DNA from 4 places in the Shewanella sp. Isolate8 genome. Region 3 is predicted to be linked to each of the others. Evidence: predicted binding sites of a transcription regulator. Region 3 holds the regulator's gene; each other region holds the start of a gene.
What was found. Region 3 encodes sigma-54, which starts transcription at its own class of promoters, with help from an activator protein. Its sites were predicted from a motif close to GTTGGCACGNNNNTNGNNT; they were not measured.
Positions count from the first base shown of each region.

Region 1 (8,022 bases), 1.8 Mb from region 3:
AGCACGGCTTGGCTAGGGTGAAGCTATACCGGCTCGTAAATCTTAACTATACCGGCTCGCAAATCTTAACAATGGAGCATGCTAATCGTTCGTTAAGCGCCGGAGCACAGGATCTATAAGGCCAAAGCTGGCCTGAGGGTTAAGGAGTAGGATATGAAAAGCGCAATATCTTTGCAGATAGCCAATCTCTATGCTCAGTACGCTGCGCAGTTCGCATGTGGTGAGGTCGCTAGCAATCAGATGATGATGCAAGCTTTTGTCGAGCAGCTTGCCAAGCAAGGTGTGTTACTCGACACTCTCAATTGGCAGGAGTGGTATCAAAATGCCCACCTGGTCGATAAGCCTGACTATATCCGTGAGGCGAGCCTTTATCAGTGCCGTCTGCTGCTAACCGCCATGAGCCGCCTGGAGCGTTTCAGTCGAGGTGTACTGGAAAATATGCGCAGGCAAGGGGTGTTGCTCGCGATTCTTGAGCGGCTCAATGTGCTCAGTCACCCTGAAGGAAACCTGGGGTTTGGCATTGCCACCGCTTAGCGGCGACAAGTCATAAGCTGTCTATCGGCTATAACGCCAGTCGCGCACCTTGCCATCGAGCCAGGCTGCGCTGCGCCCCATCTGTTTTTGGCTCTTCTTTAGCCAGGATCTCGCCCAGGGATATTCTAAGCTCAACACGGCCAGGCCGATTGGTAGCAGTAGCCAGGCCGGCCCGGGTAACACCAAAAGCAGCAATCCAACCAGACAAAGTGTACCGCCAATGACGGTGATCAAGGTTTTTCTCAGCATAGACACCTCAAATATCCAACCTTCTCTCCTATACTTGTTTTGCATGATGTTGCGCAGCTATGCCAGTGAAAATGTGTAACAAAAGGATTTCTCACTGGGCAAGGAATGCCATCAGGCGGCGGTTTTAAGGGGGAAGAGGGATGGTGAGAGAGACACTTCTTAACCTAAGTTGGGGACGAAATGGGCTGTTTGTCCTGCTGTTGATCAGTTGTAACTTGGTATTCTTTCCGTTGCGGGCCGATACCCTAAAGCTCTCTTCGTTAAACTGGCCACCCTATTCGGGACCGACCCTTAAGGACGGTGGTGCCTGTGTCGTGGTCGCTCGTGCGGCGCTTAATGCCATGGGCCATGAGCTTCAGGTGGATTACTTTCCATGGAGCCGAACCGTAAGGGTGGTGAGCCGAGATGACTCAGGCTATCAGGGCTATTTCCCCGAATACCATCATCCCACGGATAAGTTTGTCTTTTCCGATTCTATGGGCGAGAGCCCCCTGGGGATCTTAGAGCAGAGTAGACATCCCATTACCTGGTCGCGGCTGCAGGATCTCAATGCCTATACCTTGGGGGTGGTCAGGGACTATGTAAATACCCAGGCCCTGGATGAGATGATCGCCTTAGGGACTCAGCCGGTAGAATTGGTGAGCTCGGATGAACACAACATCAGAAAGGTGGCTACGGGGCGAGTTCAGGGGGCGGTGATGGATCTCTATGTCTATCTATACCTGGTAGAGCAGCCTCATCTGAGCGAGCTTAAGACGAGGCTGCAATTCAACAAGCAACTGCTGGAATCGAAACGTCTCTATATTGCCTTTAGAAATACCCCCGAGGGGAGACGGTGGCGGGAGATCTATAACGCCGGCCTTGCACGAATCCAAGTCGAGCAGATCTTAGAAGTCTATTTGCAAAGCCTGTAGAAGAAAGTCTTTAGTTGACAGCCTTTGGTTCAAAGCCCAGCAGGCGCCTCAACCCCAGGTAGGTCTCGGCGCCTTAGGCTAACGATGATAATTACGCCTTAGCGGTTATTGTCTGTCCTATTGGCGTCAGACTCAGCAGGGCCAATTTGAGGTGCTGGATACCAAATGGGATCCCTATGATGGTGACGAAACAGGCCAGCGCGTGAGTGATATGGCCGATGGCCAGCCAGATCCCAAACAGCAGGAACCAGACGATATTGCCGACCATGCCCAGGGGACCTGTGCCAATGTCATCTACCCCTTGCAGCGCCCGGCGGCTGATATTTTGTTGACCGAAGGGCCAGAAGGCCATCTCACCGATGACGAAACAGGCGCGGCCGAAGGGGATGCCTATGATGCTGATAAAGCAGAGTAGCCCCGCCAGCCACCAGGCCAGCCCCATTACGAAGCCGCCTAAAATAAACCATGCAATATTAAAGATTAAGCGCAGTAGTGCCATCGAATACTCCTTGTTTCTGAGCTTATAGAGCCGCAAAGGCGTTCGCCTTTGTTTAGATTTATCTAGTCCTAAGCGAAATCCGTGCCATATATTAAGTGTATGTTTTTATATGTATTTGATGGTGGGGTTTTTTAGGTTAATGACATATTATGCCAAAAGTCGGTCAAATTACGCATTTGACGTTAAAAGGTGTAAACTCTGGCCCTTAGTTTAACTCTTACTCCTCATCATGAAGCTTAGCCACACTCAGGTAGATACGGTTTACCTCGGGCAGCACAAGGTCTACGTGAAGCGTGACGATCTGCTCCATCCAGAATTTTCCGGCAACAAGGCGCGCAAGTTCGCCTACTTCCTCGATAACGACTTCCCCTTGGTTAAGCAGCTGATTGGTTACGGTTCTCCGCAGGCCAATTCGCTCTATTCCTTGTCGGCGCTGGCAAAACTAAAGGGGTGGCAGCTGGATTTCTATGTGGACCATTTACCCAATTATCTGACAGAGCACCCCTGCGGCAATTACCTCGCCGCGTTAAATAATGGCGCCAACATCATAGATCTCTCAAAAAAGTCGGATCGAGATGGATTGGATAGCGAAGCCTATATCAGGCAAAGGGTGTTGACGGGCGGCGATGAACAGCTGTTTGTGCCGGAAGGCGGGCGCTGCGCCTTTGCCGAGCCGGGCGTGGCCCAGCTTGCCCGCGAGATAGCCAGCTGGAAAAACGTACAGCCACTTAACGAGTTAGTGGTGTTCCTGCCTTCGGGCACCGGCACCACGGCGCTCTATCTGCAGAAACAGTTTCTAAACCAAGACCCCAGCATCAGCGTACTGACCTGCGCCGTGGTGGGGGGCGATGAGTATCTTAAGAAGCAATTTTTTGAGCTTGAGCAAGATGAAGCGTTGCATCCTCAGATTGTTCCGGCCGCCAAGCGCTACCACTTTGGCAAGTTGTACTCTGAGTTTTACCAGATGTGGCATGAACTCAAATCGACGGGGATAGAGTTTGAGTTACTTTATGATCCCCTGGGCTGGTTGTGTCTGAAAAGCTGCTGGCAACAGGGGTTAAGTAAGCCAGTGCTCTATCTGCACCAAGGGGGGCTGTTGGGTAATCAATCTATGCTGCCAAGATACCAGCGTAAATATGGTGAGATATTTGGTGAGTTAGGGGAATGATTAATGTCATTTGGCCAGGTGGGTACCTGTGAAAGGGGTACAACCTGAGCCAAATGTTACCTGCTGAGTCGTTGACGAATGGGGTCAATCCTACTTGTTGCCTTAGCAACCTTCGATACGTGTGAGAGGAGGTGTATCGAATAGCGTGGGGTTTACTTGTTGCTTGAGAGCAACCATTTCATAAATTGCAGGGCGTCGGTGCGCTTAGCAAAAGTTTGTTTATTTTTTCCTAGACTATCGGTGAAAGCGATAGAGGATTTGTTGACTGAAATTGAGTCCACCGGAAAATTTACCGTGATCTCATGACCGTTAATTTTGTACGACATGGGCCATACTCCTTATTGCTGTGACTGCCTCTTGGCAGTAAAAATTTACAAATAATAGATCCTTAGCTGTTGCGAAAGATGAATTAAAACCTTTCTGAGACTACCCAGCCTTATGTAAATAATCAAGTGATCTGCCTTGCTAAAGCCGTTGTTTGCGCCCGAAATGGGGGCTTATCACCGGATTGGACACAGTAAATCATCAATAAATGACAATAGTGTGACGAAATAGCTGCGAGTTGTTGGATGCGATGACGATGCAATGACTTAGAGTCTAGCGATGCAAAACTAAAGGCAGAAAACTAAAAGCAGAAAACTAAAACCAGGGTACTGCAGAAGTCGAGCATTATAATCCTGGCCGCGTACTTGTCAATATTTAATCAATTCCGACCTTTGGGCATTTAGACTTGTTTGCGCTGCTTTTGTTTCTTGCAACCTACCTAGCTTATTTCTACTAGGTTATCGCCAGTCAGCTCAGTCTGGCAGGACGATACAGGATTAAATGAAACCATCTGTAAACTATTTCAAAAACAAACAGAAAAGATAAACGGTTATTAGGGACTGTTGATCTTTCAAGTTTAATTTTTGTTTAATTTAAACGCGTTTTGCGCGAGGCGAGAGTCATGAAGCATAGTTACTCTATGTGAATGGCGAGCAACAAAGAAATCGTCTGGAACGATTTCTAACAGCAGCGCTGACCGCCCACGGTGAAAGGCAGGAAGCCTTTCATAAAGTGCAGCGCGCGTTTAGGTGAACACGTTGGGCAGTGTTCGTAGGCCATTTCTACGGCGTTATCACCAGTTTGTGTAGGATACTACACGACACAGGCTCTACCTTGTATAAATTACTTTCAAACTGCTGCAAAAACAAACGGCAAAGATCAACAGGCCCTAGGAATAATGCTAATATTTCTAGGCGCTTGTTAACAATTGAGGGGGCTGGGATGCGCTTTGTTGTTTGGTCGTTAATCTGGGTGGTGAGCTTGTTTGTCGGTAGTGCCTGGTGCGCGGCGCCAAATAGTCTGGTGGGTGCGTTAACCGATGCTGCTGCCGACACAGGTCAGAGTCAATTTGTTCGCTCGGTTGAACATTATGAATATAAGGATAGCCTGCAACGTGACACGCCAAGGGGCACAGTCGAAGGCTTTATGGCGGCCGTTTATGAGCAAGATTATGAAAAGGCGGCAGAGTATCTGGATCTGCGTTACCTGCCCGAGGGGATGTCGGCCAAACGTGGTGCCGAATATGCCAAGCAGCTGCAGCTGATCATAGAGCGAAATCTCTGGCTCGACTTAGGCCAGCTTAACGATACGCCACTGGGTCAGGATAACGATCAGCTGCCTGCCTACCGGGATCTCTTTGGCCGGGTGGCGTTGCAAAGCGATCAGATAGCCCTCTATCTGCAACGTGTGCCCAGTGAAGGGGGCACCATCTGGAAGGTCTCTAACGCTACAGTGGCTAAGGTGCCTAAACTCTATGAAAACCTGGGTTATGGTCCTGTGGCAGAATGGTTTGTTAATCATGTCCCCGAGGGGCGCTGGTTTAACGTCAACCTGTGGGAGTGGAGCCTGGTTTTGGCTTACCTTATCACCGCCTTTATGGTGATGGTGCCTGTGACCTGGATAGTTAAGCGGGTGATCCTGCTGACTAAGCATGAGCTTAAAGAAGAGCTGGCCTACATAGTGGCCGGGCCGCTAAGGTTTTTGGCGGCCGTGTTACTGGTCAGAGCCTGGGTGTCCCATAGCAGCATCTCACCCGCCGCTATCGAGATGATAGATACAGGTTTTTTGCTGGTGTCGGCTATCATCTGGTTCGGCTGGAGTGCCATGGGGATCTTCCATCAAGGCCTAAAGAAACGCTGGAAAGAGCAGGGCAAAGATCAGGCGGCATCCTTGCTCAGGCCTTTGACCAATTTCCTGCGGGTGATCTTTGTGATCATGGCGGTGCTGTTATGGCTGGAACACCTGGGCTTTAACGCCAGCGCCATCATCGCCGGTATGGGCATAGGGGGCATCGCCATCGCGCTCGCCTCCAAGCAATCGATAGAAAACTTTATCGGCACCATCACCCTCTATTCGGCGGCGCCGATTAAGGTGGGCAACCTGTGTAAGTTTGGTAGCATCAGCGGCACGGTCGAGGAGATAGGCCTGCGCTGCACTCAGATCCGCACCCTGGACAGGACGCTTATCCATGTGCCTAACGCTAAGTTGGTGGAGATGGAGATCGAGAACATCTCCCAGCGTGAGAAGATCCGTTTCAAGGCGGATATTCGTCTCGATTATGCGGTGACTACCTCAGAGCAGCTCAAGGCGATTGTCGCCGAGATTAAAGCCATGCTCGAAGAGCATGAACTGGTGCTCAAAGAGCCCCTCAGGGTCACCTTTAAGGGCTTCGGTCTCCATGGTCTTCAGGTCAATGTGCTGGCCTATATCGGCACCAAGAGTTTTCCCACCTTTCAGTTGGCATCGGAGGAGTTACATTTAAAAATCATGGATATAGTGGTGAAAAATGGCTCTCGCATCGTGCCGGTGGCACCGGTTGCATTGAATAATGGATAAACTTGTTAAAGCTGTGATCTCTGGGTCTTGATGTTGGCTAGAAATCCGGGGATCATGGCTATAATTAATGGCGAATCGCGTCAATCACATCAGGACGTAGTGAGAATTGTATGGCTAAAGTGCTAGAGAGTGTCGATCAGCGTACTCAGTTGGTTGGCGAAAACCGTCTCGAGCTTCTGCTGTTTCGTATCAATGCGACGCAGCTTTTTGCGATCAATGTGTTTAAGGTCAAGGAGGTGGTTAAGCTGCCAAAGCTGAGCGCCTTACCCGGTAGCCACCCCAGCATCAAGGGGGTCGCCAACATTCGTGGTACCTCGATTCCCGTCATCGATCTGCGCAGCGCCATCGGCTTTCAGCCCATGAGCGAGGATCAGGAAGCCAACCTGATCATCACCGAATATAACCGCAGCGTGCAGGGGTTTATGGTGGGTAAGGTCGACCATATCATCAATATGACCTGGAGCGACATCATGCCGCCGCCCAAGAGTACCGGCAGCCATAACTACCTCACCGCGATCACTAAGGTGGAGGTGGATGGTGCGACTCGCTTAGTCTCCATTATCGATGTCGAGAAGGTGCTGGCAGAGATAGTCCACTATGATATCGCTATCTCTGAGGGTGTCTTAGACCATGCGCTGGTTGACAAGATGATGGGGCGCAAGATCTTGATTGCCGATGACTCTGCCACGGCCCGCCGTCAGGTGAAAGACACGCTCGCCCCGCTGGGTATCGAGGTGATAGAGACCTCGGATGGCCTGCAGGCGCTTAACTTATTGAAGCGTTGGTGTGACGAGGGACGTGATATCAATCAAGAGATACTCATGCTGATCACCGACGCCGAGATGCCGGAGATGGACGGTTATCGACTCACCTATGAGGTACGCAAAGACAAGCGGATGGCCAACCTCTTCATTACTCTCAACACCTCACTGAGTGGCAGTTTCAACAATGCCATGGTGGAGAAGGTAGGATGTGACAGGTTTATCTCTAAGTTTCAGCCGGATCTGCTGGTAGATGTGGTACAAGAGCGTCTGCGCACCCAATTACCCGAGCGGGAAACTTAACCCCAATTATCCTTTATAAGCCTAAAGCCTAAAGCCTAAAGCCCTTGGCCTGGCTTTTAATTATCTTTGCTGCCGTTTTGATGGGCTATCGCTATCGACGATGACTTTTAAAAAGGCATTAGGTTAAAAGCTATGCGTCATCGAGCAACTGCTCGGCAAGGATATCCCTTAGCACCTGGCGTTTTACCGCCGCGGTAGAGACGATATTGATCCTGGCGATACGCACGGCGTAGCCGAAACGGTCGCGGCCGACGGCGGCGATCAGCTGATGCAAGAAGGCCTTATCTAGCCCCAGCATCTTGGCGTAATGTTCGACGGCCTTGGCCACAGAGGAAAATTGCATTCCATCGAACTCGAAACCGCTGCCGTAGCCTGCGGTTTCAAGCGGGATCCCCTTGAGGCTAAGTGGCCAGGGGGCAACGCTTACCCTGGCTTTTGCCACCTGATACATGAACCAGGCACTCTTCTTAAAGCCTTCGAACACCTTACAGCTAAAGTCCGCCTCTTCGAGCTCCTCCTGCGTCCAGTTTTCGCCTATGGCCAGATGTTTGGCATAGCGGCGCATTAACTCATCTTTAACTGCGCTGTGACAGTCCCAGATGGAGCTGAGCGGCGCCTTTTCGGCGATCTGCAGACACTCTTTGCAGGCGGGAACCGCTAACGAGGGGTGAGGGCAATGGCCCAAGGCGTGATAGTCAAACTGATGAGCACAGG
Region 1 covers NZ_JAKEVI010000001.1:1,914,701-1,922,722, reverse strand. Annotated here, with positions in the region: gene L1D43_RS08465 (DUF6508 domain-containing protein) at 154-534, shown strand; gene L1D43_RS08460 (PGPGW domain-containing protein) at 556-783, opposite strand; gene L1D43_RS08455 (transporter substrate-binding domain-containing protein) at 924-1,697, shown strand; gene L1D43_RS08450 (YccF domain-containing protein) at 1,789-2,196, opposite strand; gene L1D43_RS08445 (1-aminocyclopropane-1-carboxylate deaminase/D-cysteine desulfhydrase) at 2,426-3,364, shown strand; gene L1D43_RS08440 (mechanosensitive ion channel domain-containing protein) at 4,631-6,244, shown strand; gene L1D43_RS08435 (chemotaxis protein CheV) at 6,355-7,308, shown strand; gene L1D43_RS08430 (hypothetical protein) at 7,439-8,022, opposite strand, start outside.
Region 1: L1D43_RS08450 (YccF domain-containing protein) is a predicted target of sigma-54. The motif match lies at 2,267-2,285, and genes of this name have one in related genera.

Region 2 (8,022 bases), 900 kb from region 3:
TACCCGAACCGTGAAGTTCATCGAGGAGTGACTCGAACTCATCGTCGGTGATGTCGTCACTGTCGCTGGCCTGAACCGGTGCGCTAGCCGCAGCGCTGGCACCAGAAGGCCCTTTTCCACTGCCGTGAAGCGCATCGAGCAGGGCTTCGAATTCAGACTCATCTATCTCATCGATATCGCCTTCACCGACAATGGAGGTCACGGGATCATTGCTTACCGGCTCGTCAAACAACTCGACATTGTCATCGAGCGGGGTATCAAACAGCTCGATACCGTCATCAACAGGCGCTTCATCCGGCTGTTCAGAGGCAAGCGTCTCGCCAGCGCCGCCCATTTCCGACGGTAATAAGCCACCAGAGCTCAATAATTTAAGGTTAGCCAACAGGGCATCATCGGCAGGGCTTTGCTCGACACCCGCCTGGGTCTCGGCAAACATAGAATTGATGGTGTCGACGGCCTGCAGGATGATATCCATCAGTTCGGCGGAGACACTGCGTTTCCCTGTGCGTAGCAGGTCGAAGGTATTTTCCGCTTCATGACAGACATCCACCATGGGCGTCAGACTCAAGAAGCCTGCGCCACCTTTAACTGTGTGGAATCCACGGAAGATGGCATTGAGTAGTTCGGTGTCGTCGGGGTTATTCTCTAACGCCACCAGCTGTTCAGAGAGAAGCTCAAGGATCTCACCCGCTTCAATCAAAAAGTCCTGCAGTATCTCTTCATCAACATCAAAGGACATTCATATGACTCCTACTTAGAAACCTAGACTCGACAGCAAGTCATCGACTTCATCTTGCCCTGTCACGACATCATCACGCTGATCAGCGTTCATAATAGGACCTTCAGCTTCGACGCACTTCTCTGATGCTTGGGGTTTATCCGTTGCAGGCTGCTCGCCAAATACGGTCAACATGGAGACCAGGTTACTCTCCACCTCTCGTACCAGCTCGATCACCCGGCGGATCATCTGCCCGGTCAGATCTTGGAAGTCCTGGGCCAGCAATATGTTATTGAGTAACTCTTTCAAACGATTGGAATCGGACTCGCTGCGCTCGATAAATTGCTGAACGTCATGGCATAGCGCCTTAAATTCGTGCAGCTGAATATCGCGTCTCATCAGACGATCCCAGGAAGGCTTTACGGCCTGTACGTTTGCGGTTAGCGCATCTGCAAGCGGCAGAGATTCTTCGACGGCGTCCATGGTCTTGTTTGCCGCCTGCTCCGTCATGTCGATGACATAATTGAGGCGCTCTTTGGCATCGGGAATTTCGCTATTGGCCAGCTCCACGAGGCGACCGTCCACCTGAAAATCCACTATCGCACTGTGAAGCTGACGGGTAAGGCGACCCACCTCGTCAAACAGCTCTTTCTGAATCGGGCTGGCGATGTCGCGAATTAGCTCATCGGCCTGCTCTTGTTGGCCAGCCTCGAGTAGATCAACGAGTTGCTTGGCCTGTGCTAAATTGATCAGCCCTGAAGTTTCTGCCTGCATAGCTCAACCTTGATTAACCGAGTCGTTCGAAAATTTTGTCTAACTTCTCTTTCAATGTCGCCGCAGTAAAAGGTTTCACCACATAGCCATTCACGCCGGCCTGGGCCGCTGCGATGATCTGTTCCCTTTTCGCTTCCGCAGTCACCATCAACACAGGAATGTGTTTCAGGTTGTCATCGGCACGGATAGCCTTTAATAGGTCGATCCCCTGCATCCCAGGCATATTCCAATCGGTCACGACAAAATCAAAATCGCCTTTTTGCAACATAGGCAAGGCTGTCGAACCGTCATCTGCTTCCTGAGTGTTATTAAAACCCAAGTCTCTCAACAAGTTCTTGATGATGCGTCTCATTGTTGAGAAATCGTCAACAACGAGAATCTTCATATTCTTGTCCAAGGTTTCCTCCGCGGAGCTGTTTTTATATTGCTCATGTAATCGTTATATTTTGGTCCAATGCTTGAGTTTCGCTTTGAGTCTGAGCATCGCCTGGCTGTGTATCTGGCTTACTCGGGATTCGCTGACATCAAGTACGGCACCGATCTCTTTTAAATTTAATGCTTCGTCATAATATAACGACAAAACTAATCCATCTCTTTCTGGCAGTAATTTAATCGCTTCCACGAGGGCCTCATGAAACTGTGTCTCTGCCAGAGATTCAAATGCGTCGTCCTGGTGATCATCTTCCTGTCTTACTACATCGACCGATACGCCAAGATCTTCAATTCCAACTACTTTCCCGACTGAAACATCATTAAGAATATGATGGTACTCATCGAGCGGCATATCAAGTCGATCCGCAATTTCATTGTCTTTTGCGTCACGTCCAAGTTCTTGTTCTAGCTCGTCAATCACCTGTGCTATGCGGCGTTGATTGCGGTGAACCGACCTGGGTACCCAGTCGCCACGGCGGATCTCGTCGAGCATAGAGCCACGAATGCGTATTCCGGCAAAGGTTTCAAACTTAGCCCCCTTGCTGCCGTCGAACTTGGCCGAGGCTTCGAGCAGGCCCATCATACCTGCTTGTAACAGATCATCCAATTGCACCGAGGCGGGCAGACGAGCAAGTAAATGGTGAGCAATCCTTTTAACCAACGGTGCATACTGTTCGACAATAGAAGCTTTGTTATCTAAACAAGTATACGCAGCGGCTTTACTCACTCGTACGATCCTCTTGATATTCTGGACGTTGTACCAAACGTTCCACAAAGAACTCTAGGTGGCCGCCCGGCTGTTGTGGCACTGGCCAGCTAATGATCTTATTAGCCAAACCATGATAAGCAATCGACGCCGGCGACTTAGGAAACGCCTCGACGATCAACTTTTGTTTACGAACTGACTTACGAAGGTTTTCATCGAATGGGATAGTCGCAACCAGCTCCAAGGCCACATCGAGAAAACGGTCGGTTACCTTGCTAAGTTTAGCAAACAACTCCATCCCTTCTCGCAAACTTCTGACCATGTTGGCCACAATCTTAAATCTGAATACGCCGTGCTCGCGGCTCAGAATCTTAATTAAAGCATAGGCATCGGTAATAGAGGTCGGCTCATCACAGACCACCACCAAGACATCTTGCGAGGCGCGAGAGAAACTGAGCACCATGTCCGAGATACCGGCAGCGGTATCCACGACCAAGATATCAAACTGGGTCTTCATCTCACTGAAGGCGCGGATTAGGCCGGCATGCTGCGCAGGTGTCAGCTCCACCATGGCCTGGGTACCGGAAGTGGCTGGAATAATGCCTATACCCTTTGGACCACGAACGATGATCTCGTCAAGGTCGGCCTCACCGGATAATACGTGGGACAGATTGCGCTCAGCCCTTAGGCCCAACATGACATCGACGTTGGCTAGACCCAAGTCGGCATCGAGCACAAGCACTCGCTTGCCCTTCTCGGCCAGGGAGACGGCGGTATTGATCGATACGCTGGTTTTACCTACGCCACCTTTACCACCGGTTACGGCAATTACTTTTACTTTTTCGTTATATGGTTGATTCATCATACGTAAACCGCTTGCTTGATCCCGACTCATTATATTACTCAAATGCGTAGGCCTGTTCATATGACCTTTCGTTATTCTGTATTGGTTGCACTTTCTTTTCGAGTACCGACAGGGCCTTGTTGGCTAAGGCTAAGGTGTCGGCCACTTGCATATCTTCTGGCACTCGCTGGCCATCGGTGACATAACTCAAGGGTAATCCACTTTGAATCAACACACTCAATGCCGGCGCCAAGGCCACCGATTCATCTAATTTGGTCAAAATCGCACCGGATAATGGAATCCGAGTAAACTGCGCGACGGCATCTTCAAGCACTCTTCTTTGACTTGTAGATGACAGTACCAGATAACTGCGAATAGGTAATCTGCTATTTGCAGTTAAATTATCAAGTTGCTGGAACAATCTCACATCTCTTTGTCCCATGCCCGCCGTATCTATCAATACTAGCTTGCGATTGCGGAACTGATAAAGAATTTGTTCCAACTCATTGAGATCATGAGCTTGCTTGACCGGACACCCCATTATTTTGCCATAGGTTGCCAGCTGCTCATAGGCTCCAATGCGATAATGATCGGTTGTAATTAATGCAACTTGATCTGAACCATGTTGCGCGGCGAATCGAGCGGCTAATTTTGCGACACTCGTCGTCTTGCCGACACCGGTCGGACCGACAAAGGCAACCACTCCGCCCTGACGAACGATATCGTCCCCCTGGTTGTCGAGCATGTTCGCCAGGCTACGCGGAAGCGCCTTCACCAGATCCGCCGGTACATAGTGTTCGCTCAAGGCCGACAACTTAGCGGCAACCTCAGGACTAAATTCGGCTTCCAGAAGACGGCTCTCTAACATGGCACCCACAGGATCCAGGCGGCTCTTCTGCTCGGTCAGCAGTGAGGTCACCTGATGGGTCAGCAGGTTGCGCAGGGAGGCCAGCTCCTCACGCATGGATTCAATCTCGCTGCTGGCCGCACCGCTCTTTTCACGCTTGGGACGATTGAGGACAGGGCTCTCCTGCTGACTGATTGCAGGGACCTCCTCTTTTGGCGCCTTCAATCCTTGTGCCCAGGCGGGCATCTCGAGTGCTTCATTCGATTGGCTTAGTTGCTGACTGACGCGATTTTGTTGACGCTCGAGCAGCGCTTGCAGCGAATCGGCCACGGGTGATGGCTGTTTTTTTGACTCTGCCTTGATGGGCTGACGACCAATAGACACCTTCTCTTCGGCCAGATCGAGAAAGCTGGGTGACAGGGGCGCGGCATCGCTTGATTTGGCCACGCTTGGCTTAGGCTCGTCGTAGTCGACCGCGGCCACAATTTCTATGCCACCGGTGACTTTTTTATTGGACATGATCACCGCATCCGAGCCTAGCGTCTCTTTTACCTGGGCCAATGCAGAGCGCATATCTTTTGCCAAAAAACGTTTAATTTTCACTTAAATACCCTCTACTGGCCGACCGCCGATACGATGCGAATTTGTTTCTCATCGGGTACCTCTTGGTAAGAGATCACCCTTAGATTTGGAATCGTATGTTTAACAAAACGCGACAGCGTCGAACGTAACATACCCGAAGTCAGTAGGATGGCTGGCTGACCCACCATCTCCTGACGCTGGGATGCGTCGAGTAACGACTTTTGCATCCTCTCGGCAAGGCTAGGTTCGATATTCGGCCCCTCGCCTCCCGTTGCCTGCATAGACTGATGCAACATCTGTTCCAATTCCGGCGCCAAAGTAATGACAGGAATTTCCGGCTCTGGACCGCTTATTTCTTGTACAATCATGCGTTTAAGCGCAATACGTACGGCGGCGGTGAGCACCTCGGTATCGTTACTCTTAGGCCCGTACTCGAGCAGCGTCTGAACGATTGTCTTAAGATCGCGAATGGAGACGCCTTCATTAAGCAGGTTCTGCATCACCTTGACCACTGTGCCCAGCGGCAATACATCGGGAATGAAGCCGCTAACCAGCTTAGGCGAATGCTTGGCCAGCATATCCATCAGCTGCTGCACCTCTTCGTAACCCAGCAACTTAGAGGCGTTGTTGGTCAATAGCTGACTCAGGTGAGTGGCCACTACCGTAGCGGCATCAACGACCGTATAGCCTAAGGTCTGAGCGTGTTCTCTTAGCTCTGGTGCTATCCATACCGCCTCGAGTCCGAAGGCGGGATCTGTGGTCTCGACGCCATCCAGCTTACCGTAGACCTGGCCGGGGTTGATGGCCAGTTCACAATCGTGACGAATATCCGCTTCACCGGAGGCTACTCCCATCAGCGAGATACGATAGGTGTTTGGCGCAAGGTCTAAGTTATCGCGAATATGCACCGCGGGTACCAGGAAGCCCAGCTCCTGAGACAGCTTCTTACGCACGCCCTTGATGCGGCCGAGCAGCTCACCACCCTGGCCCTTGTCCACCAGAGGGATCAGGCGATAGCCCACCTCCAGGCCAATGGTATCGACCTGCTGCACATCATCCCAGCTAAGCTCTTTGGGCTTGGCATCACCCGGGGTTGCCGGCGAGGTCTTGGCGATCTCCAGGGCACGCTGCCTATCGAGATCTTTCTTGCGATGCAGAAAATAGGCGCCCGCCGCGGTAATGATGCCGAAGGTTAAGAAGGCAAAATGAGGCATGCCGGGCACGATTCCCATGATCAGCAGCACGCCGGCGGCGATGGCCAGTGATTTGGGATTGTCGAACATCTGACTCATCACCATCTGACCCATGTCGCCAGATTCGTTTTGGCGAGTCACCATCAAGGCCGCCGCAATGGAGAGCAAGAGGCCAGGGATCTGCGCCACCAAGCCATCACCTATGGTCAGTAGGGTGTAGATCTCGACCGCAGAGGAGAAGTCCAGGCCGTGCTGCGCCATACCTATGACGAAACCACCCAGGATGTTGATCACTAGAATCATGATGCCCGCGATGGCATCCCCTTTTACAAACTTAGAGGCACCGTCCATCGCGCCGTAGAAGTCGGCTTCCTTGGTCACTTCGGCGCGGCGAATACGCGCCTGATCTTGATTGAGGACTCCGGCGTTAAGGTCGGCGTCGATAGCCATCTGCTTACCAGGCATGGCATCCAGGGTAAAGCGGGCACTCACCTCAGATATACGTCCTGCCCCCTTGGTCACCACGGCGAAGTTAATGATGATCAGGATAAGAAACACCACCAGACCCACGGCATAGTTACCACCGATCACCACTGAGCCGAAGGCCTCGATCACCTTACCCGCGGCGTCACCGCCGTTATGACCCTCGAGCAATACGATACGGGTCGAGGCGACGTTAAGCGCCAAACGCAGCAGGGTGGCAACAAGCAGAACCGTTGGGAAAGCGGCAAAGTCCAAGGGGCGGTCGGTATAGATGGCGACCAGCAGAACGACCAGCGCCAGGGCGATATTAAAGGAGAACAGGATATCCAGCAGAAAGGCCGGCATGGGCAAGACGATCATCGCCAGCGCCGCAAGTACCAAGATAGGTGTGCCTATCCCTTTGAAGTTGGCTGGTTTTACCTGTTTTAGTTGACCTAAGCTTGCTTTCAAATCCATCAATCTAGCGCCTGAACTTTGACATCTAGCTAGGTTTCAGCAAAAAGTACGCCAACTTAAGGCTGGCTTAGTTCGCAGCGACTCGAACGGATAACAAACGAACAAATATCAGACAGTACAGACGCAAAATAAGAGTTAACCAACTTAAAGCGTTAGTATTTTAGCTCATCGGGGATAGGCTGATTGACAGGGATAGGCGTCGGACGCTTACCACCCTTTTGCTGATATTGACGCAGCTGGAAGACATAGGCCAGTACCTGGGCCACGGCAGTAAACAGCCCCTCGGGGATCTCCTGATCTATCTTGGTGGTGTGATAGATAGCCCTGGCCAATGGCGGTGCTGAGACGATAGCGACATCATGCTCGCGGGCGATCTCACGGATCTTAAAGGCCACATCGTCTACCCCCTTGGCAAGCACATAGGGCGCGGCGGCCTTGGTCACATCATATTTTACCGCCACCGCATAGTGCTCTGGGTTGACCACTATCACGTCGGCATTGGGCACCTCGGCCATCATGCGCCGCTGCGCCATCTCACGCTGCATCTGACGCACCCTGCCCTTCACCTCGGGCTGGCCCTCGGTATCTTTATACTCGTCCTTGATCTCCTGCTTGGTCATCCGCAGCTGTTTGTTATGGTTCCAAATCTGAAACGGCACGTCGATCACCACAATAATCACGGTAGAGGAGCAGAGCACGATAAACATCCACACCAGCAGATCCAGCGCGTTATAGACATTGCCCGGCAGGTGCCCCTGGGACAGGGTAAGAATATCGGTGAAGTAATAACTCAGTAGCAGATAGGCCATCAGGGCCACCACGGAGAACTTGGCGATCCCCTTAGTCAGCTCCACCAAGGCCTGCACCCCGAACATGCGCTTAAAGCCACTGATGGGGTTCATCTTGTTGCCTTTAGGCATGAAAGCCTTGGCCGAGAAGGTGATGCCGCCGAGCACGACATTCCCCAGGAAGGCGACAAAGGCAAGA
Region 2 covers NZ_JAKEVI010000001.1:977,929-985,950, reverse strand. Annotated here, with positions in the region: gene L1D43_RS04280 (chemotaxis protein CheA) at 1-739, opposite strand, end outside; gene L1D43_RS04275 (protein phosphatase CheZ) at 755-1,492, opposite strand; gene cheY (chemotaxis response regulator CheY) at 1,506-1,889, opposite strand; gene L1D43_RS04265 (RNA polymerase sigma factor FliA) at 1,932-2,651, opposite strand; gene L1D43_RS04260 (MinD/ParA family protein) at 2,644-3,525, opposite strand; gene flhF (flagellar biosynthesis protein FlhF) at 3,530-4,924, opposite strand; gene flhA (flagellar biosynthesis protein FlhA) at 4,936-7,035, opposite strand; gene flhB (flagellar biosynthesis protein FlhB) at 7,188-8,022, opposite strand, start outside.
Region 2: flhA (flagellar biosynthesis protein FlhA) is a predicted target of sigma-54. The motif match lies at 7,073-7,091, and genes of this name have one in related genera.

Region 3 (8,022 bases):
CGTGCTGAAGAAGGAAGACGATCTGGCCATAGGTAACGTGGTCGGCTCGAACCTGTTTAATATTCTCGCGGTATTGGCGCTGCCCGCCCTTATCGCCCCAGGCGCGGTAGATGCCGCCGCCAGCAGTCGCGACTTTTACATGGTGATGGCAACCAGCGTTGCCCTGGCCATACTGATTTTATTAACCGGCAAAGCCCGCCAACTTCGCCCTTGGCATGGCGGCGTGTTATTAGCGACTTTTATCGCGTACCAAGTCACGCTTTTCCTATCCTAATAACGTTTAGGCCGACAAAATAGAGAGAACAAGATGGTAGATGCAGATCAATTACGTCATTGGGGACGCAAGGTTATCGATATCGAGCGCAACGCGCTGGACAACCTGTATCAATATGTCGACTCAAGTGAATTTGCCAAGGCCTGCCAGCTGATCCTCGCCTGCACCGGCAAGGTAATTGTGATGGGCATGGGCAAATCCGGCCACATAGGTAACAAGATCTCAGCCACCCTGGCCAGCACTGGTACCCCCGCCTTCTTCGTCCACCCCGGCGAGGCCAGCCACGGAGACCTGGGCGTACTGAGCGAGAACGATATCGTGCTCGCCATCTCCAACTCGGGTGAGGCCAGCGAAATTTTAACCCTGATGCCGGTGATCAAGCGCATGGGACTACCGGTCATCGCGGTGACGGGGAAACCCGAATCCAACATGGCCAAACACGCCATAGTCCACCTGTGTATCGAGGTGCCGGAAGAAGCTTGTCCGCTGGGGCTGGCGCCGACATCCAGCACCACGGCCACCCTGGTTATGGGCGATGCCCTGGCGGTGGCCCTGCTTCAGGCTCGTGGCTTTACCAAAGATGATTTCGCCCTCTCCCATCCAGGCGGTAGCCTGGGCCGCAAGCTGTTGCTCAAGGTGAGCGATGTGATGCACAAGGGCGATGAGCTGCCATTGGTTAGCGAAGATATCTGTATCACTGAGGCCCTGTATGAGATCTCCAAGAAGGGGCTGGGCATGACTGCTGTGGTCAATAACCAGGGGCTGCTGGTCGGCATCTTCACCGATGGCGATCTGCGCCGGGTGATCGACGCTGAGATCAACCTGCGCAAAACCTCGATCTCAGAGGTGATGACCCATGGCTGCGTCACCGTCAGCGACGGTATCTTAGCCGCCCAGGCGCTCAAGGTGATGGACGAGAAAGAGATCAACGGCCTGATCGTCACCGACGATCAACAAAGACCGATTGGCGCACTCAACATGCTGGACATGGTTAAGGCGGGGGTGATCTAACATGGCACATCAAGGTTTCTACGGCCCCATCAGCGACGAAGTCTGGCTGAAGGCGAAACAGATCAAGCTGTTGATCTGCGACGTCGATGGCGTCTTCTCCGACGGCCTGGTCTATATGAGTAACTCGGGCGATGAACTCAAGACCTTCCATACCCGCGACGGCTATGGCGTCCGCTCTCTGCTGACCAGCGACATTCCCGTGGCCATCATCACGGGGCGCAAATCACAGATAGTAGAAGATCGCATGACGGCACTGGGCATCACCCACATCTACCAGGGTGTCGACAACAAGCTAGAGCCCTACCAGGAGCTGCTAAGCCTCTACAAGGTCACGCCAGAGGAAGTTGCCTACATAGGTGATGACATGGTGGACCTGCCTGTGATGGAGAAGGTTGGCCTGTCTGTCTGCGTGGCCGACGGTCACCCCTATGTGCGCCAACACGCCGACATGGTCACCCATATCAAGGGCGGTCATGGCGCCCTGCGTGAACTGACGGATCTTATTCTGCTGAGTCAGGATAAGTTTGCCTCGGCCCACGGAATGAGCATATGAACAGAGTCACCCTGGCGATCATCGCCTTCTTCGGCACCGCACTGCTGCTCTATTGGCAGGTACAGTCGAAAAAGGGCAACGAAGATCTGGCCCTCAAAAACGTCGATCGTCCCGACTATATAGTCCGGGATCTCAAGAGCGTGCAATACAATGATGAGGGTGGCATCAACAGCCGGGTATCGGCCAGCCACATGGAACACTATGCCGAGCGCAACCTGACCTACTTTACCCAGCCCATCTATCTGGTCTATCCCGACAACGGCGATGCCCAGTGGCGCCTGAGGTCCACCAAGGGCACGCTAGACAAAAATAGCGGACGGGTCACCCTGGAAAATAATGTTATCATTGATGCCATTAGCCCAGAAGAACCGATTCAGACCATAGAGACCACCTATCTGGAGCTGGATCTCAATACTATGATTATGACATCCGACAGAAGCATTCGGGTCACAGGGCAAGATTTCCTCATTACCGGGGAAGGCTTATATGCCGATCTCAACGCACAAAATATACGACTGACGAGTCAGGTAGAAGGAACATATGAAACTAAATAGCCTTATTCTTGCGGGCCTGCTGTCCCTGGTCAGTATTGGCGCCCACGCCAAGGAAAACGACCTGCTGCAAGAGGTTAAGATCTCTGCCGCCAGCCAGGAAGCCGACATCAAGAACAACCAGATCATCTTCCACGGTCCGGTAGAAGTCACACAAGGCTCAATCAAGATTTTGGCCAGTGAGCTGCGCGCCTTCAGCAAAGAGAAGAATAGCGGCAAGATCCTCATCGCCACCGGCAACCCAGCCACCTACTCTCAGGTGATGGAAGATGGCCGCCTAGCTTCTGCCAGTGCCAAGGAGATACGCTACGAGCTTTCCAGCCGCACCCTAACACTGATCGGCGACGCCACCCTGGAACAGGAAGGCAGCCAGGTCACAGGTTCGCAGATCCGCTACAACATAGAGCAGCAACAGCTGATCGCCGAGAGCAGCGGCAAAGACAGAGTGATCACCATCATTCAGCCTGAGAACTATCAGGAGCAGATCCAGCCAGAACAGAAACCCGAACAGCCCAAACAGGAAAAACAATGACACACCTAACCTTGAAGGCGGAGAACCTCGCCAAGAGCTATAAGAGTCGTGCCGTTGTCCAAGACGTGAGCCTCACGGTCAAGACCGGGCAGATCGTCGGCCTGCTGGGGCCAAACGGCGCCGGCAAGACCACCACCTTCTATATGGTCGTCGGATTGGTGCAGAGCGACAAGGGCCGCATCTTTATCGACGATGACGACCTGACGCTGGATCCCATGCATCTGCGCGCCCGCAAGGGCATAGGTTATCTGCCTCAGGAAGCCAGCATCTTTCGTAAGCTCTCGGTACGCGACAACATCATGGCCGTACTGCAGACCCGCAGCGACCTGAACAACGACGGCCGTGAAGAGGAGCTGGAACACCTGCTGGAAGAGTTCCATATCACCCACATCCGTGACAGCCACGGCATGGCACTCTCTGGTGGTGAACGTCGCCGGGTAGAGATCGCCAGGGCGCTGGCCGCCAACCCTAAGTTTATTCTTCTCGACGAGCCTTTCGCCGGGGTCGATCCCATCTCGGTCATCGACATCAAGAAGATCATCGAACAGCTCAAGAATCGTGGCCTGGGGGTGTTGATCACCGACCATAATGTGCGCGAAACACTAGATGTCTGTGAGAAAGCCTACATCGTCAGCCATGGTAATCTGATCGCCGAGGGCACACCCGCCGAAATCTTAGACAACCAGCAAGTACGAGCAGTGTACTTAGGTGAACAATTCAAGCTATAGTTAATCTTATAACGGGGCCACACAGAAAAACCTATCTTAGATTGTGGCCTTAGCGACTATTCGATATATTTGTCCGGCACATATAGCCAGAGCTTTCTCATTTTATAATTAGAAACAAGGGAATAGCAGTACGATGAAAGCGTCACTTCAGCTCAAAATGGGTCAGCATCTCACCATGACGCCCCAGCTACAACAGGCCATTCGTCTGTTGCAGTTATCGTCATTAGAGTTGCAGCAGGAGATCCAGCAGGCATTAGAATCTAACCCGCTACTGGAGTTGGACGAAGAGCAGGAGAGCGCCAACGTCGAGCTGCAAGACGATGCCGTCAGCGACAACTTCGACACCAAGTACGACGACAAGATAGAGCTGGATTCGAGCCAGGATAATTCAGGTGTCGAGACCTCTGACGCCCTGACCCAGGACTCCATGCCAGACGAGCTGCCGGTCGATACCACCTGGGACGAGGTCTATACCGCCTCGCCCAACTCCAGCTCGGGCGCCATGCGTGACGACGACATGCCTTTTCAGGGAGAAACCAGCGAAGGTCTTTACGAACACCTTGAGTGGCAGAAGAACCTGACCCCCTTTTCCGATAACGACCTGGCCATCGCCACCGCCATCATAGATGCCATCGACGAGCGTGGTTACCTGACCCAGACCTGTGAAGATATTCTCGAAGCCATGGGCGATCCTGAGATCGAACTCGACGAGGTCGAGGCGGTACTCAAGCGGGTACAACACTTCGATCCCATAGGCGTGGCGGCAAGGGATCTCAGCGAATGCCTGACGATTCAGCTCGCCCAATACAGCGACGACACGCCGCACATCGCCAACGCCCGCATGCTGATCAAGGAACATCTGGATCTCATCGCCGGCCGCGACTTCCGTCTGTTGATGCGCAAGACCAAGCTCAAAGAAGATGACCTAAGGGATGCCATCGCCCTGATCCAGACTCTCAACCCTCGTCCCGGCCTCGCCATCACCGCCAGCCGCGACGAATATGTAATCCCGGATGTGACCGTCACCAAGAAGAAGGGACGCTGGGTGGTCGAGCTCAATCCCGACAGCATGCCCAAGATCAACGTCAATCAGCAGTATGCCGCCATGGCGCGCAGCACCAAGAGCCAGGCGGATGGCCAGTTTATTCGCGGTCACCTGCAGGAAGCCAAATGGTTCCTCAAGAGCCTGGAGAGCCGCAACGAGACCCTTCTCAAGGTGACCAACTGTATCGTCGACTTCCAACAAGGCTTCTTCGAATTTGGCGAAGAGGCGATGAAGCCCATGGTACTGAACGACATTGCCGAGGCGGTGGAGATGCACGAGTCCACCATCTCACGTGTGACCACACAAAAATATATGCATACCCCGAGAGGGATCTTCGAACTCAAATACTTCTTCTCCAGTCACGTCGGTACCGACGATGGCGGAGAGTGCTCTTCAACAGCAATACGCGCCTTCATCAAGAAGCTGGTTGCTGCGGAAAACCAGAAAAAGCCATTGAGCGACAGTAAGATGGCTCAACTCTTGGCCGAACAGGGTATCAAGGTAGCTAGACGCACCATTGCCAAGTATCGTGAAGCGATGCTGATACCGCCGTCGAATCAGCGCAAGAGCTTATAAAACAAACCTGGAAACTGGAGGACTATCTTTATGCAAATAAACCTGACTGGGCACCATATCGAGATCACCCAATCTCTACGAAGCTACATCGAAGAGAAATTCACAAAGCTTGAACGTCATTTCGATCAGATCAATAATGTGCACGTTGTATTAAATGTCGAAAAGTTGCAACAGAAGGTTGAGGCAAAGTTACATCTCCGCGGCGGAGAAGTGTTCGCAACATCCGAACATGCGGACATGTATGCCGCGATAGACTCCCTGATTGACAAACTCGATCGTCAGGTCATTAAACACAAAGAGAAGCTTACTAAACATTAACGATGGAACTGAGTACCATCCTGCGGCCGGAGTGCACCACCTGCGCCACTCCGGGCAGTAAGAAAAAGGTACTGGAGCTTATCAGCGACTTAGCCGCTGTCCAGTACCCTACCCTCTCCTCTCAAGAAATTTTTGAAAGCCTTCTGGCTCGAGAGAAAATGGGCAGCACAGGTATAGGCAATGGTATCGCGATTCCTCACGGGCGGCTGACCAACATAGATCAACCCGTGGCCGTACTGGTGAAATGTGCTGAACCAATCGCATTCGATGCCATTGACAATCAGCCCGTCGATATTCTTTTTGCATTATTAGTGCCCGCAGATCAATGCGAGCAACATCTTAGCACCCTGGCCGCCATGGCCGAGAAGCTCAATGATAAGGCGATCATTAAGCAGCTAAGAAAGACCCAAGATGAATCCGAACTCTATCAGGTGATCACCCAATGAAATTGGTTTTGGTATCAGGACGCTCAGGATCGGGAAAATCCGTCGCGCTTAGGGTCTTAGAAGATCTGGGCTATTACTGTGTCGACAATCTGCCGCTACAGATGATGGAATCCCTGCTGGAGCAGCTCAAAGGACGCAACGATCTCGTGGCCATCAGTGTCGACGTGCGCAATATGCCCAGCGAAGAGATCCAGCTGGAAAAGCAGCTGGCCAAGCTTCCCAAAGATACCGAAATCTTAAGTTTCTTCCTGAACTCCAGCGATAGCGTACTGCTCAAGCGCTATAGCGAGACCCGCAGACTACACCCGCTGTCACGCTCTAAGGTCTCCCTCAAGGAGGCGATACAGCTCGAAGGTAAGTTACTGGATCCCATCGCTAAACTGGTGGATCACTACATAGATACCTCCAACCTCAACATCTATGAGCTAAGCGACAAGGTTCGCGAGATCCTGCTTGGTACTGTGGATAAAGAGTTGGTGATCAACTTCGAATCTTTCGGCTTTAAATATGGTATGCCAAGCGAAGCCGACTTCATGTTCGACGTACGCTTCCTGCCCAACCCCCACTGGGAGCCAGAGCTGAGGCCATTAACCGGCCTGGACGAACCCGTGCAGCAGTTTCTCAGCCAGCAGCCACTGGTCAACAAGTTCATCTGGCAGATCGAAAACCTGCTGGAAACCTGGTTGCCTCATCTCGAGCGCAACAACCGCAGCTACCTCACCATCGCCATCGGCTGCACCGGCGGTCAGCACAGGTCTGTCTATGTGACCGACCAGCTCGCCAAGCTGTTTAACAAGGGCCAGCATAAGGTTCAGGCCCGCCACAGAGAGCTAAAGCATGACTAAGTTGGCTCGCCAGCTGACCATCTGTAACAAACTGGGGCTACACGCCAGGGCGGCGACCAAGCTGGCGGTACTCGCCGCCAAGTTCGACGCCGAGGTCACCCTAATTCAAGGCGATAAACAGGCTTCCGCCGCCAGCGTACTCGGCCTCCTGATGCTCGAGACCGGCATGGGCAAAACCATCACCATCACCAGCGAAGGCAAAGATGCCCAGGCGGCCCTAGATGCCATCAGCGCCCTTATTGACGCCAAATTCGATGAGGCCGTATAATCGGCTCGCTTTGCGGTACCAGCTTAATTCCGTCCTATACTTATCATAGACTTACAAGCCTACCACCCATGCCGTTCAACCAACTGCCAAAGGAGGAGCTATGCCGATCGAAGTGTTAGATAGTGAGACCACAGATCAACGCCTTAATCAGCTGACTCAAGCCTTAGGCAGTGGCATGTTTGTCCATGTGCGCAGCATGCTGCACGACATGGCCGCCTCAGATATCGCCTTCATCCTGGAATCTTCGCCGCCGCGCACCCGTCAGGTGCTCTGGCAGTTGATCGACCAGCAGCACACGGGGGAGATCCTCGACGAGCTGGGTGAAGAGCTCAAAGATACCCTGATCACCCAGATGAGTCCCGAGCGGGTCGCCAAGGCGGCCGAAGGCATGGACACCGACGATCTGGCCTACATACTGCGTAGCCTGCCCGACAGCGTCTTCAATCAGGTGTTGCAGTCGATGACGGCGCAAGACAGGGCCAGGGTGGAGCAGGCACTCTCCTATCCGGAAGATACCGCCGGCAGTATCATGAACACAGATACCGTGACAGTGCGGCCCGATGTCACCATAGATGTGATTCTGCGTTACCTGAGGATCCGCGGCGAGCTACCCGACGCCACAGATACCCTGTATGTGGTGGACAAGCGCGACAGCCTACTGGGCGGCGTACGCATTACCGACCTGCTCACCTGCGACCCTAACGCCTCGGTGAGAGAGATCATGAACGACGATCTCGAGGGGATCCCCGTGGCCATGGACGACGGCGAAGTCGCCCAGCTGTTCGAACGCCATGACTGGGTCTCGGCGCCCGTGGTCGAAGAGGAGACCAATCGTCTGCTGGGCCGTATCACCATCGACGATATCGTCGACGTGA
Region 3 covers NZ_JAKEVI010000001.1:75,814-83,835, reverse strand. Annotated here, with positions in the region: gene L1D43_RS00385 (calcium/sodium antiporter) at 1-274, shown strand, start outside; gene L1D43_RS00380 (KpsF/GutQ family sugar-phosphate isomerase) at 308-1,285, shown strand; gene kdsC (3-deoxy-manno-octulosonate-8-phosphatase KdsC) at 1,287-1,838, shown strand; gene lptC (LPS export ABC transporter periplasmic protein LptC) at 1,835-2,392, shown strand; gene lptA (lipopolysaccharide transport periplasmic protein LptA) at 2,379-2,921, shown strand; gene lptB (LPS export ABC transporter ATP-binding protein) at 2,918-3,649, shown strand; gene L1D43_RS00355 (RNA polymerase factor sigma-54) at 3,783-5,270, shown strand; gene hpf (ribosome hibernation promoting factor) at 5,301-5,588, shown strand; gene ptsN (PTS IIA-like nitrogen regulatory protein PtsN) at 5,591-6,034, shown strand; gene rapZ (RNase adapter RapZ) at 6,031-6,879, shown strand; gene L1D43_RS00335 (HPr family phosphocarrier protein) at 6,872-7,147, shown strand; gene mgtE (magnesium transporter) at 7,248-8,022, shown strand, end outside.

Region 4 (8,022 bases), 890 kb from region 3:
CGACGCCAATCCCGTTGCCGTGCAGTTGCTGGGGCAGCCCCTGGCTGGCATGCGCTGGCTGCAAGTCATCAATCGTGCCTTCTCGCCCCAAGATGACGATGGCCACGAGGTATCATTGAAAAATGACCGAAGGGTAAAGCTGGCGATCACTCCCTTAACCCCTGAGCCCGGTCAGTTGATCGTACTGACGGATCTGACCGAAACCCGCCTACTGCAGAAGAACCTGTCTCATCTGCAACGCCTCTCTGCCTTAGGCAAGATGGTGGCGAGTCTGGCCCACCAGGTGCGCACGCCGTTGTCAGCCGCCTTGCTCTACGCGGCTAACTTAGGGAGTCCTAAGTTGACGCAGGCCTCGAGGGAGCGTTTTCAGGGCAAGCTTATCGACAGGCTCAACGAGCTGTCGCAACAGGTCGACGATATGTTGCTGATGGCCAAGGGGCGTCAGCAGGAGTTGACCGATGTCTGCAACATGCAGCAGGTCGTGGACTCTGTGATGGCCAACTGCGAACCGATTGCCGAGCGCAAAGGCTGCCAACTGCATCTTAAACTCGACACTCATCATCATTTTAAGGCTAACGCGGCGGCGCTGAGCTCGGCGATCAACAATCTGGTGATGAACAGCCTCGAGGCCGGTGCCAGTCAGATCTGGCTTAGTGCCCAAGATGAGACAGATTCTATTGCCTTCGAGGTAATAGATAATGGTAAGGGGCTAGCTGCCGACATGCAGGAGAAGGTGTTGGAACCTTTCTTTACCACCAAGTCGCAAGGAACTGGCCTGGGCTTAGCCGTTGTGCAGACGGTTGTTGCCAATCATCAGGGCCGCCTGCAACTCAATTGTATTGCGGGAAAGGGATGTCGCGCCTCGTTTAACCTGCCGGCTGTTGAGGCCGAATCTAGGCTGGAGGTAAGCCATGGCTGAAGCCAAGATATTACTCGTTGAAGATGACACGGCGCTGCGCGAAGCCCTGGTGGATACCTTGTTGCTGGCACAGTATGAATGCGTCGATGTCGAATCTGCCGAGGCGGCTATCGTCGCGCTCAAGGGGCAGGATTTCGATATGGTGATCAGCGACGTGCAGATGGAGGGGATAGGCGGCCTTGGCCTGGTAAACTATCTTCAGCAGCATAATGCCCAGATCCCTATTCTACTGATGACGGCTTTTGCCACCATAGACAGCGCGGTCAGCGCCATTAAACTTGGCGCGGTGGACTATCTGGCGAAGCCCTTCGCGCCTGAGGTGTTACTTAATCAGGTGTCGCGTTATCTCAAACCTAAGCTGATCGAAGATCAACCTGTGGTCGCCGACGAACGCAGCCTGGCGCTCCTGGCGCTGGCGCAGAAGGTGGCCCAGTCCGATGCCTCCGTGATGATCATGGGGCCGAGCGGCTCGGGTAAAGAGGTGCTTGCCCGCTATATTCACCAACACAGTCAGCGGGCTGGTGAGCCCTTTGTGGCGATAAACTGCGCCGCGATCCCGGAAAATATGCTCGAAGCCACCCTGTTTGGTTATGAGAAGGGGGCCTTTACCGGCGCCTATCAGGCCTGTCCCGGCAAGTTTGAACAGGCCCAGGGAGGCACACTCTTGCTCGATGAGATCTCCGAGATGGATCTCGGGCTGCAGGCCAAGCTACTCAGGGTCTTGCAGGAGCGGGAGGTCGAACGTCTCGGTGGCCGTAAGACCATCAAACTCGATGTGCGCGTGCTAGCGACCTCGAACCGTGACCTTAAAGCCATGGCAACCAAGGGCGATTTCAGGGAAGACCTCTACTATCGCATCAATGTGTTCCCGCTGACTTGGCCGGCGCTGCATCAACGCCCGGCAGATATCTTGCCGCTGGCGAGACACTTAGTATTGCGCCATACCAAGGCTGCCGGTTTAGCCGTGGCGCCAAGCTTAGATGAACAGGCGAGCAGGCGCCTATTGGGCCACAGGTGGCCGGGTAACGTGCGAGAGCTGGATAACGTGGTACAGCGTGCCCTTATTTTGCAAACTGGCGAATTTATCACGGCCAAGGATATCGTTATCGATACCCAGGATGTGATACTTGAGCCCATAGGTGAGAGTGAGAAAACCAACGAGCCCGAAGGCCTGGGAGATGAACTTAAGGCCCAGGAGCATGTGATCATCCTAGAGACTCTCAATCAGTGTAACGGCAGCCGTAAACAGGTGGCCGAAAAGCTGGGGATCAGTGCCCGTACCCTGAGATACAAGATGGCACGCATGCGTGACATGGGGATTCAGATCCCGGCCTGATAGGTTGTGAGCCATATAGCCTAGCCCTGTCGCTGGGGCATACCTTTCATCATAAGCCGACACCCAGTAATCGTGGGTTTGTCGGCTTTTTATATTTTTGGCAAACATATTGCATTGGTCTGAATAAGAATAGATTTCGTCAATTTCACGACGATAGCGGAGGCCAAGATGCAGATAGGTGCCAATTCATTACTGCAAGAGATGCAGACACTCACGGGCGAGATCAAGCCTAATGGGATCACACCTAATATCACTCAGCAGGTGGCGAACACCAGCGGCAGCGACTTTGGCAGCCTCTTGTCCGAGGCCGTAGGCAATGTCGGCGCGCTGCAGGCCACATCCTCCTCCTTACAGGCACGCCTGGACATGGGCGATACCCGAGTGACCCTGTCCGACACTGTGATTGCCAGAGAAAAGGCCAGTGTGGCATTCGAGGCCACGGTTCAGGTACGCAACAAGCTGGTGGAAGCCTACAAAGAGATCATGAGTATGCCTGTCTAGGCATGGATCCCCTAAAGATTAAGAAAGATAACGGCAGGTATTTATCGTGAGCACAGATATGGTAGTCGGAACTGGCGCTGGCACAACACAGGATATGGTGGCAGGCGGCGTACAAGAAGAACATAAGCCCAGCGGCGGAATGTTTGGCGGTGTCGACATGCTCAGGCAGATCACTATGATCCTGGCGCTGGCGATCTGTCTGGCATTGGCCGTCTTCGTCATGTTGTGGGCCCAGGAGCCCGAATACCGTCCGCTGGGTAAGATGGATACCCAAGAGATGGTGCAGGTTCTCGATGTGCTGGACAAGAACAAGGTCAACTATCAGATCGATGTCGATGTGTTAAAGGTGCCGGAAGATCAGTACCAAGACGTCAAGATGATGCTGAGCCGTGCCGGTATCGATAACTCGCCGAGTCGTGACGATTACCTGTCAAAAGACAGCGGCTTTGGCGTCAGCCAGCGCATGGAAGCCGCCAGACTCAAGAACAGCCAGGAGCAAAATCTGGCACGTACCATCGAAGAGTTAAAGAGCGTTAGCCGCGCCAAGGTGATCCTGGCCATTCCTAAAGAGAACGTATTTGCCCGCAATCGCTCTAAGCCGAGCGCGACCGTGGTGGTTAATACCCGTCGTGGTGGACTGGGTCAGGAAGAGGTCGATTCTATCGTGGATATCGTCGCCTCGGCGGTACACGGCCTCGAGCCGACTCGCGTCACGGTGACAGACTCTAACGGCCGCCTGTTAAACTCTGGCAGCCAAACCGCAGGTTCGGCGCGGGCGAGACGCGAGCTTGAGCTCGTTCAGCAGAAGGAAGCCGAATACCGCACCAAGATAGAATCGATTCTGATGCCGATTCTGGGGCCGGAGAACTTCACCGCCCAGGTCGACGTGAACATGGATTTTACCTCTGTCGAGCAGACCGCCAAGCGTTACAACCCGGATCTACCGGCGGTGCGCAGCGAGATGACGGTCGAGAATAATTCCATCGGTTCTAGCACAGGTGGCATTGCCGGCGCGCTGAGTAACCAACCGCCTATGGAAGCCAATATTCCTCAGCAAGCCACGGGGGCGAATTCGCAGGAGCAAAGCATGCCGGGTTCTAGCCACAAAGAGGCGACCCGTAACTATGAGCTCGATACCACCATCAGTCATACTCGTCAGCAGGTAGGAGTCGTCAGACGAGTCAGCGTGTCTGTCGCCGTCGACTTTAAGACCGGGCCGGCAGGCGAAGACGGTCAGGTGACGCGCGTCGCCCGTACCGAGCAGGAGCTGAGCAACATACGTCGTCTGCTCGAGGGCGCGGTAGGCTTCAACACCCAGCGCGGCGACATGATAGAAGTCGTGACTGTGCCTTTCATGGACCAACTGGTTGAAGAAGCACCGGCACTGGCCATCTACGAAGAGCCTTGGTTCTGGCGCGCCATCAAGCTGGTCATGGGGGGGCTTATCATCCTGGTACTCATACTGTTCGTGGTACGTCCTATGCTCAAGCGTCTGATCTATCCCGATGGACAGAAGATGCCGGATGCCCCCTCTTTGGGTGACGAGTTAGCAGAAATTGAGGATCAGTATGCCGCCGATACCCTTGGCATGCTCAATCGTCCCGATGCGGAATACAGCTACGCCGACGACGGGTCAATTTTGATACCGGATCTGCACAAAGACGATGATATGATAAAGGCCATACGTGCACTGGTGGCCAACGAACCTGAGTTGTCTACGCAAGTCGTCAAGGGATGGTTACAAGAAAATGAGTAAAGAGAAAGAGATCGACACAGCCAGTGGTGAGTTTAACACCAAAGATCTGACCGGTATCGAGAAGACCGCCATCCTGCTACTCAGCCTCAGCGAAGCCGATGCCGCCTCGATTTTAAAACACCTCGAGCCTAAGCAGGTCCAGAAGGTGGGTATGGCGATGGCCGCCATGAAAGACTTTGGTCAAAACAAGGTGATTGGCGTACACAAGCTGTTTCTGGAGGAGGTACAGAAATACTCCTCTATCGGTTTCAACAGCGAAGAGTTTGTGCGTAATGCCCTGACGGCAGCCTTGGGTGAAGATAAGGCCGGTAACCTTATCGAGCAGATCATCATGGGGGGCGGCGCCAAGGGGCTTGAGTCGCTCAAGTGGATGGACGCCCGTCAGGTCGCTACCATCATTCAAAACGAACACCCGCAGATCCAGACCATCGTATTGTCATATTTGGAGCCGGATCAGGCGGCCGAAATTTTTGCCCAGGCGCCCGAAAATACCCGCCTCGACTTGATGATGCGCATCGCCAACCTCGAAGAGGTACAACCGGCGGCGCTGCAAGAGCTTAACGACATCATGGAGAAACAGTTTGCCGGTCAGGGCGGTGCCCAGGCGGCGAAGATGGGCGGCCTGAAGGCGGCAGCCAATATCATGAACTACCTGGATACGGGCGTCGAGAGCCAGCTAATGGAGACCATGCGCGAGACAGACGAAGAGATGGCGCAGCAGATCCAAGATCTTATGTTTGTCTTCGAAAACCTGGCCGATGTCGACGACATGGGTATTCAGACCTTGCTGCGTGAAGTGCAGCAGGATGTGTTGATGAAGGCCCTCAAGGGGGCGGACGATCAACTCAAAGAGAAGATCCTCGGCAACATGTCCAAGCGCGCCGCCGAGCTGCTTAAAGACGATCTCGAGGCCATGGGCCCAATACGGATCAGCGAAGTGGAAGTGGCTCAGAAGGAGATCCTCTCTATCGCTCGTCGTCTGAGTGACGCAGGGGAGATCATACTTGGTGGTAGTGGCGGAGAAGAGTTCCTCTAATGACCATGTCTGGCGACAAGAAGCCCCAAGAGGGCCAAGACACACAAGGGACCCAAGCCGATTTTAGCCATTGGCAGCTGCCCGATGTAACCCCTACCGTGGATGAGCCCAAGGAGAATATGTTTGGGCGCATCGCCCCGCAAAAGGCCGCCAAGGCGGTCGATGAGCCTGTGATGCCACCCACCTTGGAAGAGATAGAATCGATCCGCGCCGAGGCCGAGGCCGAAGGCTTTGCCCAGGGCCAAGCAGCCGGTATTGCTAAAGGGCTGGAAGAGGGTCGACTCCAAGGATTAGAGCAGGGGCATGAGGAAGGTTATCGTCAAGGCGAAGCTCAGGGAATGGAGGCCGGCCTCACCGAGGCGAAACAGACGATTGCTCAATTTGAAGCCTTGATGCAACAGCTATCAATGCCACTCTCATTGCTCGATACCGAAATCGAACAAGCCTTGGTACAACTGAGCATGACGCTGGCCAAGGCGGTGATCGGCCATGAGTTAAAGACACACCCCGAACATATTCTGGCGGCCCTGCGTCAAGGCGTCGACGCGCTGCCGCTCAAAGAGGAGGGGGCCCATCTGCGTCTGCATCCCGACGATCTGGCGATTGTCGAGCGACTCTATGAGAGTGCCCAGCTGACGAGAAACCGATGGGAATTAGAGGCCGACCCCACCTTGAGCCGCGGCGAATGCATAGTGAGTAACAGTCGCAGCCGGGTCGATATGGGCCTTGAGCATAGAATAAAAGCCGTATTCGATAAGCTGGTTGCCAGTGAAGAGCGCCTGGAGCAGCAGAGGTTGCAACAGCTTGCCGCCATGGAGAAGGTCTCCGAGCCTCAACCCCAAGATGGTGAGGCAGCACAAGGCGGCCATAAGGTGACAGATAGCCAGGAAACTGACAGCCAGGCAACTGACAGCCAGGAAACTGATACTCAGGAAACTAAAAGCCAGGCCGCTGTCGACACCTCGACACAGTTAGAGCTGGGCGAACAGCCAATACCTAGTGATGCACCGCAAGAGACGAGCCCAGATGAAGACACGTCAAAGCCGACTACTTGATAAGCTAAGACATCATACCCAGGCGGTCGCGCCATTTATGCCCGAGGCCTCGGGCCAGCTGGTGCGCGTGGTTGGTCTCACCCTGGAAGCCACCGGCTGCAAGGCGCCCGTGGGCAGTCTGTGTAGCATAGCCACCATGGCAGGAGATCTAATCGCCGAGGTGATAGGCTTCGATGACAAGCTGCTCTATCTGATGCCCATCGAGGAGCTAAGCGGCGTGATGCCAGGTGCCAAGGTGACGCCGCTCGGCGAGCAGACAGGACTGAATGTCGGCATGGGCCTACTTGGCCGCGTGCTCGATGGTAATGGTGCGCCGATTGACGGTTTGGGCCAGTTGCATACCGATCAGAAAGCTACCCGTCATGCCACCATGCTAAACCCCTTGGCGCGCCGTGCCATTAGTGAACCTTTGGATGTTGGGGTGCGCGCCATCAACGCCATGTTGACCGTGGGTAAGGGCCAACGTATGGGCCTGTTCGCTGGTTCGGGGGTGGGTAAGAGTGTGCTGCTGGGCATGATGACCCGGGGCACCACGGCCGATGTGATCGTGGTTGGTCTGGTGGGGGAACGTGGCCGCGAGGTGAAAGAGTTTATCGAAGAGATCTTGGGCGCCGAGGGACGTGCCCGCAGCGTTGTGGTGGCGGCGCCCGCCGATACCTCTCCGCTGATGCGCTTAAGGGCCTGTGAGACCTCGACCCGCATCGCCGAGTACTTTCGCGATCTGGGTTATAACGTGCTGCTCTTGATGGACAGCCTGACCCGTTACGCCCAGGCGCAGCGTGAGATCGCCCTAGCGGTCGGTGAGCCACCGGCTACCAAGGGCTATCCGCCTTCTGTGTTTGCCAAGCTGCCTAAGCTGGTGGAGCGCGCCGGTAATGGCGGCGCCGGCCAGGGCTCAATTACCGCCTTCTATACCGTGCTGACCGAGGGGGACGATCTGCAGGATCCGATCGCCGATGCGGCGCGGGCGATCCTCGATGGTCATATCGTATTATCGCGGGCATTAGCCGATTCGGGTCATTACCCGGCAATCGACGTCGAGGCCTCTATCAGCCGTGTGGCGCCTATGGTGATCAGCGATGCGCATCTGGAGGCTACGCGCCGGGTGAAGCAGATGTATTCTCTGTACCAACAGAATCGCGACCTCATCTCTATCGGTGCCTATACTCAGGGGAGCGACCCACGTATCGATAACGCCATACGGCTGCAGCCTGCCATGAATGCCTTCTTGAGACAGACCATGAAGGAGGCCATCAGCTTCGATTCCAGTGCCTTGATGCTGGGGCAGTTAAGTGCCCAGTGTCAGGTCTAGTCTGGCATTAATCCTAGAGCGAAACTGCCATGGCAAAACATGATCCCTTAGAGACAGTACTCAAGTTAGCCCTCGATGCAGAGGAAGCTGCGGCTACACAGCTTCGA
Region 4 covers NZ_JAKEVI010000001.1:962,967-970,988, forward strand. Annotated here, with positions in the region: gene L1D43_RS04165 (HAMP domain-containing sensor histidine kinase) at 1-919, shown strand, start outside; gene L1D43_RS04170 (sigma-54 dependent transcriptional regulator) at 912-2,255, shown strand; gene fliE (flagellar hook-basal body complex protein FliE) at 2,424-2,756, shown strand; gene fliF (flagellar basal-body MS-ring/collar protein FliF) at 2,815-4,512, shown strand; gene fliG (flagellar motor switch protein FliG) at 4,505-5,548, shown strand; gene fliH (flagellar assembly protein FliH) at 5,548-6,603, shown strand; gene fliI (flagellar protein export ATPase FliI) at 6,575-7,915, shown strand; gene fliJ (flagellar export protein FliJ) at 7,945-8,022, shown strand, end outside.
Region 4: fliE (flagellar hook-basal body complex protein FliE) is a predicted target of sigma-54. The motif match lies at 2,352-2,370, and genes of this name have one in related genera.